One region of the Bowmanella denitrificans genome, then DNA from elsewhere that is predicted to be linked to it. Evidence: predicted binding sites of a transcription regulator. Region 1 holds the regulator's gene; each other region holds the start of a gene.
What was found. Region 1 encodes FliA, which starts transcription of late flagellar genes. Its sites were predicted from a motif close to CTAAAGNTNNNNNNNNNNNNGCCGATA; they were not measured.
Positions count from the first base shown of each region.

Region 2: ABD028_RS12280 (DUF5610 domain-containing protein) is a predicted target of FliA. The motif match lies at 1,374-1,400, and genes of this name have one in related genera.
Region 3: ABD028_RS05855 (VC2046/SO_2500 family protein) is a predicted target of FliA. The motif match lies at 2,056-2,082, and genes of this name have one in related genera.

Region 1 is NZ_BAAAEI010000023.1:384,520-387,800, forward strand. It holds gene flhF (flagellar biosynthesis GTPase FlhF) at 1-629, shown strand, start outside; gene ABD028_RS19300 (MinD/ParA family protein) at 626-1,498, shown strand; gene ABD028_RS19305 (RNA polymerase sigma factor FliA) at 1,495-2,220, shown strand; gene cheY (chemotaxis response regulator CheY) at 2,267-2,650, shown strand; gene ABD028_RS19315 (protein phosphatase CheZ) at 2,686-3,281, shown strand, end outside.
Region 2 is NZ_BAAAEI010000013.1:266-3,546, reverse strand. It holds gene fabR (HTH-type transcriptional repressor FabR) at 1-189, shown strand, start outside; gene trmA (tRNA (uridine(54)-C5)-methyltransferase TrmA) at 174-1,286, opposite strand; gene ABD028_RS12280 (DUF5610 domain-containing protein) at 1,430-2,767, shown strand; gene ABD028_RS12275 (RNA recognition motif domain-containing protein) at 2,805-3,263, opposite strand.
Region 3 is NZ_BAAAEI010000006.1:657,329-660,609, reverse strand. It holds gene ABD028_RS05870 (pirin family protein) at 1-20, shown strand, start outside; gene ABD028_RS05865 (hypothetical protein) at 41-334, opposite strand; gene ABD028_RS05860 (response regulator) at 331-2,004, opposite strand; gene ABD028_RS05855 (VC2046/SO_2500 family protein) at 2,112-2,576, shown strand; gene ABD028_RS05850 (GlxA family transcriptional regulator) at 2,673-3,281, shown strand, end outside.

The DNA.
Region 1 (3,281 bases):
GGCCGACCGGCACCGGTAAAACCACCACGATTGCCAAGTTGGCGGCGCAGTATGCGCAGCGTTATGGTGCCAATCAGGTAGCGCTTATTACCATTGACAGCTATCGCATTGCCGCATACGAACAACTGGCGACTTACGGCAAGATTATTGGCTGCCCGGTAAAGAAAGCGGCCAGTGCCGAAGAATTGTCCGATCTGCTCCATCAGTTTCGCAATAAAGGCCTGGTTTTGATTGATACTGCCGGTTTTGGTCAAAGAGACACCAGATTAATCAAACAGTTAGATACCTTGGCTGAATCATCTTATGCTAATATCAAACATTATCTGGTGTTGGCCGCGAATGCGCAGCATAGAGTGATGGAGCATCAGCTTATGACGTATAAGCAGATTTCTTTGCAGGGCTGTATTTTCACTAAACTTGATGAGTGTTACAGTCTCGGCGAAGCCATCAGCCTGGCCCTGGAGCACAGATTGCCCGTCGGATATTTGACGGATGGGCAGAAGGTGCCCGAGGACATTAAGGCGGCCGATGCCAAGTACATAATTTCTTGTGCAGCGAGACTATTTAAGCAGTATGCTTTAATGCCTACAAGAACGCAGCAGGTTGTAAACTCAGCAGTATCAATATGATTGAGGATCAAGCGAGTAGCTTAAGACGAATGAACCAGCCCAATCTAATCAAAGTGATTGCCGTTACCGGTGGCAAAGGGGGAGTGGGTAAAACCAACATCACTCTGAATACAGCCATCGCTATGGCCAAGCAAGGCAAAAGGGTCATGGTGCTTGACGCCGACCTGGGGTTGGCCAACGTTGACGTAATGTTGGGCCTGCGGGTCGAAAAGAATTTATCTCACGTACTGTCGGGTGAATGTCTGTTGGAAGAAGTGCTGGTGGAAGGCCCCTATGGGGTCAAAATTGCACCGGCCACCTCTGGCACGCAGTCCATGACAGAGCTGACCCCCACAGAACATGCCGGATTGATTCGCGCTTTCAGTGAATTGCGCAGCCAAATCGACGTGCTGATTGTGGATACCGCCGCCGGTATTTCCGATATGGTGTTGAGCTTCTCGCGCGCAGCCCAGGATATTATGGTGGTGGTGTGTGATGAGCCGACTTCTTTGACGGATGCTTATGCGCTGATCAAGATTTTGAATCGTGACCATGGTGTATTTCGCTTTAAGATTGTGGCCAATATGGTGCGCAACTTACGCGAAGGACAAGAACTCTTTGCTAAACTGTCAAAAGTAACCAATCGTTTTCTGGATGTTGCCCTGGAATTGGTTGCCACAATTCCGTTTGACGAGAACATTCGTAAAGCGGTACGCAGGCAAAAATCCATTATCGAAGCCTATCCCAGTTCGCCAGCGGCAGTGGCCATCAATAATCTGGCTAAACAGGCGCTAAGATGGCCAATACCATCGCAGCCCGGGGGGCATCTGGAGTTTTTCCTGGAACAGTTAGTCAATCAGAATTCTGCGGTCCAAAGAGATAAAGTGTGAACAATAAAGCAGCCGCCTATCAGCAATTCGACGATAAAACGAAGCTGGTGGAGCAACATGCCTCACTGGTCAAGCGTATAGCCCACCACCTGATGGCGCGTCTGCCTGCCAGCGTGTTGGTTGACGATCTTATTCAGGCTGGCATGATTGGTTTGTTGGAAGCCGCCAAAAATTTTGACGGTTCCAAGGGAGCCAGTTTCGAAACCTTTGCCGGTATTCGCATCCGCGGTGCTATGCTGGACGAAATTCGTAAAGGCGACTGGACACCCCGTTCGGTGCATAAGAACAGCCGCGCCATCGCCGAGGCTATACAAGCAGTTGAACGTGAAACTGGCGGCGATGCGCGTGATGCCGATGTTGCCGGGAAATTGCAAGTCAGTCTGGATGAATATCACCAGATGTTGAACGAAGTGAATGCCGGCAGACTGGTGGGTATTGAAGATCTGGGCATTACCGAAGATGTAATTAGCACCGAACAGAACCGGGGCACTGACGCACCCTTTGATGATTTGTTGCAGGGATCGTTTCAAAAAGCGCTGGCCCATGCTATTACTACTTTGCCTGAACGGGAAGCCATTGTGCTGTCACTGTATTATGACGAGGAACTGAACCTGCGCGAAATAGGCGAAGTGCTTGAAGTCAGTGAGTCTCGGGTTAGTCAGATCCATAGTCAGGCCATGTTGAGACTCAGAACTCGCATGCAAAGCTGGCAAATGGAATAGAATTTAATAAGAATAACAGTTGGTTGATTCCTCACTGGAGGCAGTTTTGGATAAAAACATGAAAATTCTTGTTGTCGACGATTTCTCGACAATGAGACGTATCATCAAGAACCTTCTCAAAGACCTGGGCTTTACCAATGTTCAGGAAGCTGATGACGGGAATACCGCGTTGCCAATGTTGCAACAAGGCGATTTCGACTTTGTTATCACTGACTGGAACATGCCAGGGATGCAGGGGATTGATCTGCTCAGAGCCATTCGCGCTGATGATAGCTTGAAACACACCCCTGTTCTGATGGTGACAGCGGAAGCGAAGAAAGAGCAAATTGTTGCAGCAGCCCAGGCCGGTGTAAATGGATATGTGGTGAAACCTTTCACTGCAGCTACGCTGAAAGAGAAACTCGAAAAGATATTTGAGCGCCTTGGGTAGTCCCTGGCGGATCCTAAAGCATAAGGAACGCCTTAATGACTGATACTCATCAAGCTCCCATGTCGCTTGAGGATGCTCGCCAACTGGTGACATTGCTTGAGCAGGGAGACAACCAGGGTGCCATGCAACTGCTGGAATCTGTGACCATGGAAGACTCCATGGAATTGTTTGCCGAAGTGGGCAAACTTACACGTCAGTTACATGATTCACTTAACAATTTCCAATTGGATGCCCGCATCGCGGATTTGGCTCAGGAAGATATTCCTGATGCACAAAGTCGACTCAACTATGTAATTGAAACCACGGAAGATGCAGCTAACCGCACGATGGATGCGGTTGAGACCAGTATGCCTATCGCTGAACGTCTGAATGCCAGAATTAATGAAATTCTGCCAGACTGGAAAAGGCTGATGACACGTCAGTTGCAATTGGGTGAATTTAAAACGCTTTGCCATGATATGGATAAGCTTCTTGACGAGGCCAGTGTTGATTCGGCGAAACTGAACGAACTATTGACCGAAGTGCTGATGGCTCAGGGTTATCAGGATCTGACCGGTCAGGTTATCCGTAAAGTCATCGAGTTAGTCAAAGAAGTCGAAGACAACCTGGTACATATGCTTAAGGTGTTTGG
Region 2 (3,281 bases), on a different contig from region 1:
ACCGCCAATCATACCGGCTTAAATCGTGATTTGGCTGGATTGCAGGCAGAGGCGATGGTGAAGTTGGTGTTCAGCGCCGGGGCCGAGGCTATCGACGCCAATGCTGCGCAGCGTAAGGTGCATGCGCAGCGTTTAAATCAGCAACTTCGTTTTATTGCCAGGGGCGCTGCCTTCTACGCGGGTAAATAAGGTTTCTTCGTCAGCATCACACCGCACTCGGCATGATGGGTATAAGGAAACTGATCAAACAGGGCAAACCGCGTAACGTCATGAGTTTTACTCAGGTGCTGCAAATTGTCTTTCAGGGTTAGCGGGTTGCAAGATATATATAAAATGTTGCGGTAGCCGCTAACCAATTCGCAGGTGTCCGGGTCCAGGCCAGCCCGTGGTGGGTCCACCAATACGGTCTGGCAGTCAAATTCTGACAATTTCACCTCACCCATTCGTTTGAATTCCCGCTTACCTTGCAGGGCTTCGGTGAATTCCTCGCTGGACATGCGCAGCACGGTAACATTCTCGACCTTGTTCAAATGGGCATTGTGATTAGCTGCTTCTACTGACGCTTTGGATATTTCGGTGGCCAGTACGCGCCGGAAATTTTGTGCCAGCGGCAGGGTGAAATTACCCAAGCCACAATAAAGCTCCAGCAGGTCTCCACTGGCATCCTGAGTGGCATCCAGTGCCCATTCGATCATGTTGCAGTTCACCCCGGCGTTGGGTTGGGTAAAGCTATTTTCAATCTGCTTGAACTGATAGGGTCTGGATTTGATGTTCAGCGTTTCAATAACGTGATCGCGATTGAGCAACAGCATTTGCTTGCGGGCGCGACCAACCAGATCCAGTTGGTACGTTTTCCGCAGTGTGTCACGTAACTGCTCTGCTTCTGCCTGCCACTGTGCATCCAGAGGTTTGTGATAGACCAGGGTGACCAAAATTTCGCCACTCAGCGTGCTGAGGTAGTCTATTTGATAGAGTTTTCGTCGCAATATCTGATTGGGTTTGAGCAACACCAATAAGTCCGCCATAACCTGGTTAATCAGTAAACTGGCTGGTGGGAAGTGGTCTACCCGGTACTTTTCCTTGGTCTGGCTGTCAAACATGATGTGATAGAGATCTTCACCCTCATGCCATACGCGAAACTCGGCCCGCATACGATAGTGGAGTGGGGCAGACGGATAGAGCGTCAGTTCCGGCATAGCAAAATCGCTTAACAGGGCTTGCAGTTCAGACGCTTTGTCTGCCAGCTGTGCTTCGTATTGATTACTGTCTATTTCGGTTGGTCGCATGTTACCTCCACTAAAAGGCCGCCGATTGTAAAGCCTTTAGCTAAATGCGCAAATTTTAGAACAGACAAAACTTTTAAACAGTAATGACTAAAACTTGTACTAATTTGGTCGATAATAAGTCGAGAGGTATTGAGGACATTATCATGAATTTAGGCGAACTAAAGGCGCGTCTTGAACAACGCACGCCTCATGTTGGCCGTTCTGAGCCACAAGGACCGTCAAAGGAAGACGGTGTGAGGCAGACGACGGACCAGCAGCAAAATGCGGTGACTCTGACGAATGCTGCGCAGTCGCAGCGTTTTATGAGTCTTAAGATATTCAGTAACGCGTTGAGCCAGTCTTTGTTGTTGGATGATCGTCGTCCCAGCTTGCCTGTGGCGAAGCCGCAGGACAACAAAAGCCTGTTTGATTTTGAAGAGGTGGCTAAAAACGTACTGCGCTTCGTTGGTGGCGCTATCCGCCATGCGCAGTCAAAAGGTATGGATGACGAAAAGCTGACCGAGATGTTTGAACAGGCCAGGAGTGGCGTGCTCAAAGGTGTGCAGATGGCTGAGAAAGATCTGGCCGGTTTTATGAACGAAGAGATCTCCACCGGCATCAAGAAAAGTCGGGAGCTGATAGAAGACGGCATTAAGAATCTGGAAAACGAAATCTTCGGTAATAAAGAAGAGGAAGATGACCAGATTGCTCTGCGCTACAGTGAGTCAGTGAGCTACAGCCGCCAGGACAGCAGTGAGCTGACGGTGCGCACCCGCGATGGTGACGAAGTCACCATCAGTTTTGATGACCTTCGCCAGTTTGAACTGAATCGCAGCTTGGTACTGCGTAGTCAGGCGGAAAAGGAACAAGCCAAAGACAATGCGGATGCAGAAAAGACCAGCAGCACAGAGTCTGATGGGGACGAGTCTTCTACCTTTAATGTGCGCGCCGAGCAGAGCACATTGTTTTACCAGAAGAATGAATATGGCTTCTCAGTAAAAGGCGAGCTGGATGAAGAGGAACTCAAAGCCATAGGGGATCTGGTAGATAAAACGGCGGACCTGGCCGACGAGTTTTTCAACGGTGACGTGGAGAAAGCCTTCGAGCAGGCTTTGAAACTTGGTTTTGATGAAACAGAACTGACCGGCTATGCATTGCAGCTGAGCAGACAAGAGCAGACCCGTGTTACCCAAACCTATGAAGCGGTTCAGCACGGTGACGACAAGTTTAAAGAAATGGAAGGTTATGCCAAACCGGTTTCGCACTATCTGGACAAGATGCTGGATATGGTGGAACAGTCCCGGCAAAAACTGCAGGACGACAATTCTTTCGACAATCTGATTAACGGGCTGGTCAACAGGATGCTGGATGTGGATACGCCGGATTTATTGCAGGCTATCAATAAATTCCACAGTTTTAACCAGCGTCTGCTGGATAACCTGCCAGACTCTCAAGCGACTGCAGACAAAGCCAAGCCAGAGAGTAAAGACGATAAACAATAAGCAAAAGGCCCTTTTCAGGGCCTTTCATTTTTAATGACTACTCGTCGTCTTGCTTGTCCTTGGCCATACGCACTTTAAGTGTTCTGTCCTGAAACTCCGTATCGTTCAGCGTGCTGACAATCAGTTCTGCATCACCCTGCATTTCCACAAAGCCGTATCCCTTGCGTTTGCCTGTACGCCTGTCTTTCATCAGGCGCACTGATACAACTGTCCCATGACTTGAAAAGTGGGCTTTAACATCCTGTTCACTGGCACGGTAGGGAAGGTTACCTACATACAGAGTTTTGCTGTCACTATTGTCATCATTATCTGTGCCACTGGCAGAAGCGTTCTGCTGGCCAAATAAAGTGGCTAATAATGGTGTAGCAATACTGCCGACGATTAATCCCAGGGCAAGCGCCTGGTTTGATGAGACAGCTTGCGCGGGCAGGACAAAATAGCCGAGCACCGCCAGCAATCCGCCGATAACTATATAAAGAAGAACCGGTGATTTCATGTAACTACCTAAATTATA
Region 3 (3,281 bases), on a different contig from region 1:
AACAAGGACGGCTGGCTTAGTACCAGCCTCTTCAATTAACCTATTGCTTTGATTCTTCAGGTTTCCTTGGCTCGCCAATGGCGCGCTCATCACCTTTACAGATAGTGTCGTATTGATCGCGATAGTATCGTAATTCCAGACAGGCTTCCTCATAGCGTTTTTTTGCTGTCAGCGCCTGCTGTGGATGCTCCTTATCCATCATCACCTTGCGCCACTCTGCGCACTGCTGTTCCTGTTGCTTCACTTCAAGAATTCGCTCGCAGGGATTGTCAGTGCTGGTACAACCTATTGCCAGACTGGCCAACAATGCGGGGATCAGTGTGTGCTTTTTCATCTGTGCTCCAGATAGCTTTTAACATTTTCTTTTATACTGTCAAACTTGCTTTGATGACTTTCCGGCAAACGCATGCCATCTACCATTCTGTAGGTTTGACGGCATTTCATCAGCAGTTGCTGGTCGGGCTTGGTCATTTTTTCCATCAATTTAAGCAAGCATTGCAGCAAGTTCAGTGCCACCCCGGTGTTCATGGGGGCCAGTTCCTGGGCCTGCAGAAATGACTGGTAGGCTGCCTCGTATTGACCTTCCGCATATTGCGAAATACCTGCTCTGTTGTGCTTATTGTAGTTCTCTCTGACCTCAGTTTGCCTGCGTTCAATATTACCAATTAAATATTGCAGATTGGGATCCACCGGCAGGTTGCTGCTTTTCAGTTCACTGAGCAGGCGATTCGCGTCTTCAAATTCCCCCAGATCGGTCATCAGGGTCAGGGAATCCGGTGCCAGTGCCATGGGATATTCCTCAAAGCGGCTGCGCAGTTCGAACTGTGTGGCATTTAAGGTGCGTTTGGCTTCCAGCAGCTTGCCGTCAATCAGGTTAATTCTGGCCCCAACCAGATCTTCAAATATATTGTAGTCAAAGCTTTCTCTGGTGCGGCTTAACAATTCATCGTTGCGGTTACGTTGCAACACCAGCATGGCTTCCTGATGATAACGGTTGCGCAGTTTCTTATCTTCGGCTTGTTCCGCAGCGTCCAATATGCTGCGTACATAGTTGCAAAGGTGCGTGACACTGCGATGAACCGACTTTTTGCTTTGCTCTAAAATGGCCTGGCAACAGTTTTTGGCTAACTCAAAGTCGCCGGCTAATCTGGCTATCTCACAGCCCAGGAACTGCCGGGTGAGAGAAAATGGGGCAATATTCAGGGCTGCTTGTATAGTTTTTAGTGCGTCATCCAACTCGTTTCGCTTAACCCGGCACTGGGCCATGATGTCCAGGCCTTCCACGGCATAGAGTTTCTGTGCGGCGACCCGGCTGGCAAGCAGCATGGCATCAGGAATATTACCAAGGTATAAATGCGTGCGTGCCAGGGCAATATTCACCCAGGGCAGGGGCTTTGCGTCGCTGATAGAGTTGAGTAACTGCAGGGCTTCTTCATTGCGGTTCTCCCGCCACAGTAAATCCAGCAGGATGGACAGACAGTATTTGCTATATCTGTTACCGGAACGGATGAGTTTGCGGCATTCCTCAATGGCAGCAACATTTTCACCGTCCATCACTTTCTGATAAACGTCTTTGAGCGTGTGCCGTTTGTGGTAGGCACGGGACAATCTGCTATGTAACTGCGATTGTGAAAACGGCTTGATAATGTAACCGTCAGGTTGTTTTTCAATGCTGCCTAACACCATTGGCCGGTCGCTGTCGGCACTGACCATCATATAGATGGTGGTGGATTTGATCAGCTTGCGTACCCGCAGTTCTTCCAACAACTGGTAGCCGTTTTTTTTGTCACTGCCAAGATGCAGATCGGAAATAATGATATCGAACTTCTCCTGGCGGCAGGCCGCCACGGCAGATTCACCGTTTTGCACCACGACAACAGAAGTGGCACCCAGGTTGTTCATTATGCCGCGCAACAGGATTAGAAAGGGTCGTTGATCATCAACGACTAATACGCGTTTATTATGGTAGGACAGGGTCGCCATCTTAGCCTGAGTTTCGTACATCCAATAGTTACTGCTCCAGCCATCTTCTTTGAATCACCGCCACAAAGCAAACTAAAGTTATGTGCTGCGTAAACGATAACCAAGTGTAGCCGGAAGGTGGGGAGAGTATGCGCAATATCGTCAACGATTTGGAGTTCAATGGTAAGCTAAGCCAGGCCGCCCGGCCGGGCCAGGGCCAGACCTTCAGTCTGCTGCTGAGTATGCTGCAACAAAATCTGCTTGAACGCCTGCAGATTGTCAGCGAGCCGTCTGCGGTGGCCTTGCCTGAGGCCACCGAAACCCTGACGGGGGCCCCCGCCTTTCCCCTTAAGGCAGATACCGAACATTGGCGACAGGCCGAGATTCAGGCGGCCTATTTTCAGCAACAACTGACTGATTCTGCGCGCCTTTGGCAATGTCTGCATCCAGGTCCTTTGTCATTGCACAATGACCCTGGCTATATCGACCCGGTTGTGATTGAAAATTGCGACTGGCATACCCGTCAGCGCCTCAGCGGAGCGCAACAAACCGACCTGGAGCCGGACGAAACCGCCTTGTTGGATATTCTTGATTCGCTTCATCAAGCCGCCTGAAATCTCATATTTTATGGCCGAATTTGCACTGTTCGTGTCCTTTCGGTCAATGCTGGGCATTGTTATAGTTGCTTAAAACCTCAGGTGGAGCAGCCAATGAAGCAAGTGGGTATTTTTATTTATGAGCAGGTGCAAGCCGTTGATTTAGCAGGTGCTTTAGATACCTTTGGGCAGGCTAATGAGGAGCTGAAAAAATTGGGGCGCCCGGCGTTTTATCAAATACATCTGCTGGGTTTGAATACGCAACCGGTCAGGGCCGAAAACGGTCTGAAACTGATGGCAGACGTCGCACTGAATGATTGTCCTGCACTGGATTATCTGGTGCTGCCCGGTGGCAGCGGTAACCAGCAACTACAGCAGAATCCTGTGTTTTTGCACTGGTTGTGCAGCCAGGATAGTCAGCTTGAAAAACTAATCAGCATTTGCACCGGGGCATTCTTACTGGCCGCCAGTGGTCTGGTGAATGGCAAAACCTTGTCTACTCACTGGCGCTTTGCTCAGCAATTGCAGGACGCCTTTCCTGCCGTGCAGGTTAATGCCGAGGCCTTGTATCACAAAGAGGATAAATACTATTCCTCAGGCGGCATGACGGCGGGCATTGATTTGTGCCTGGCGATATTGGAAGAAGATCTGGGGCTACATCTGGCCCAAACCGTTGCCCAGGAGCTGGTCATGTACCTGCGCCGCAGTGGCAATCAGACCCAG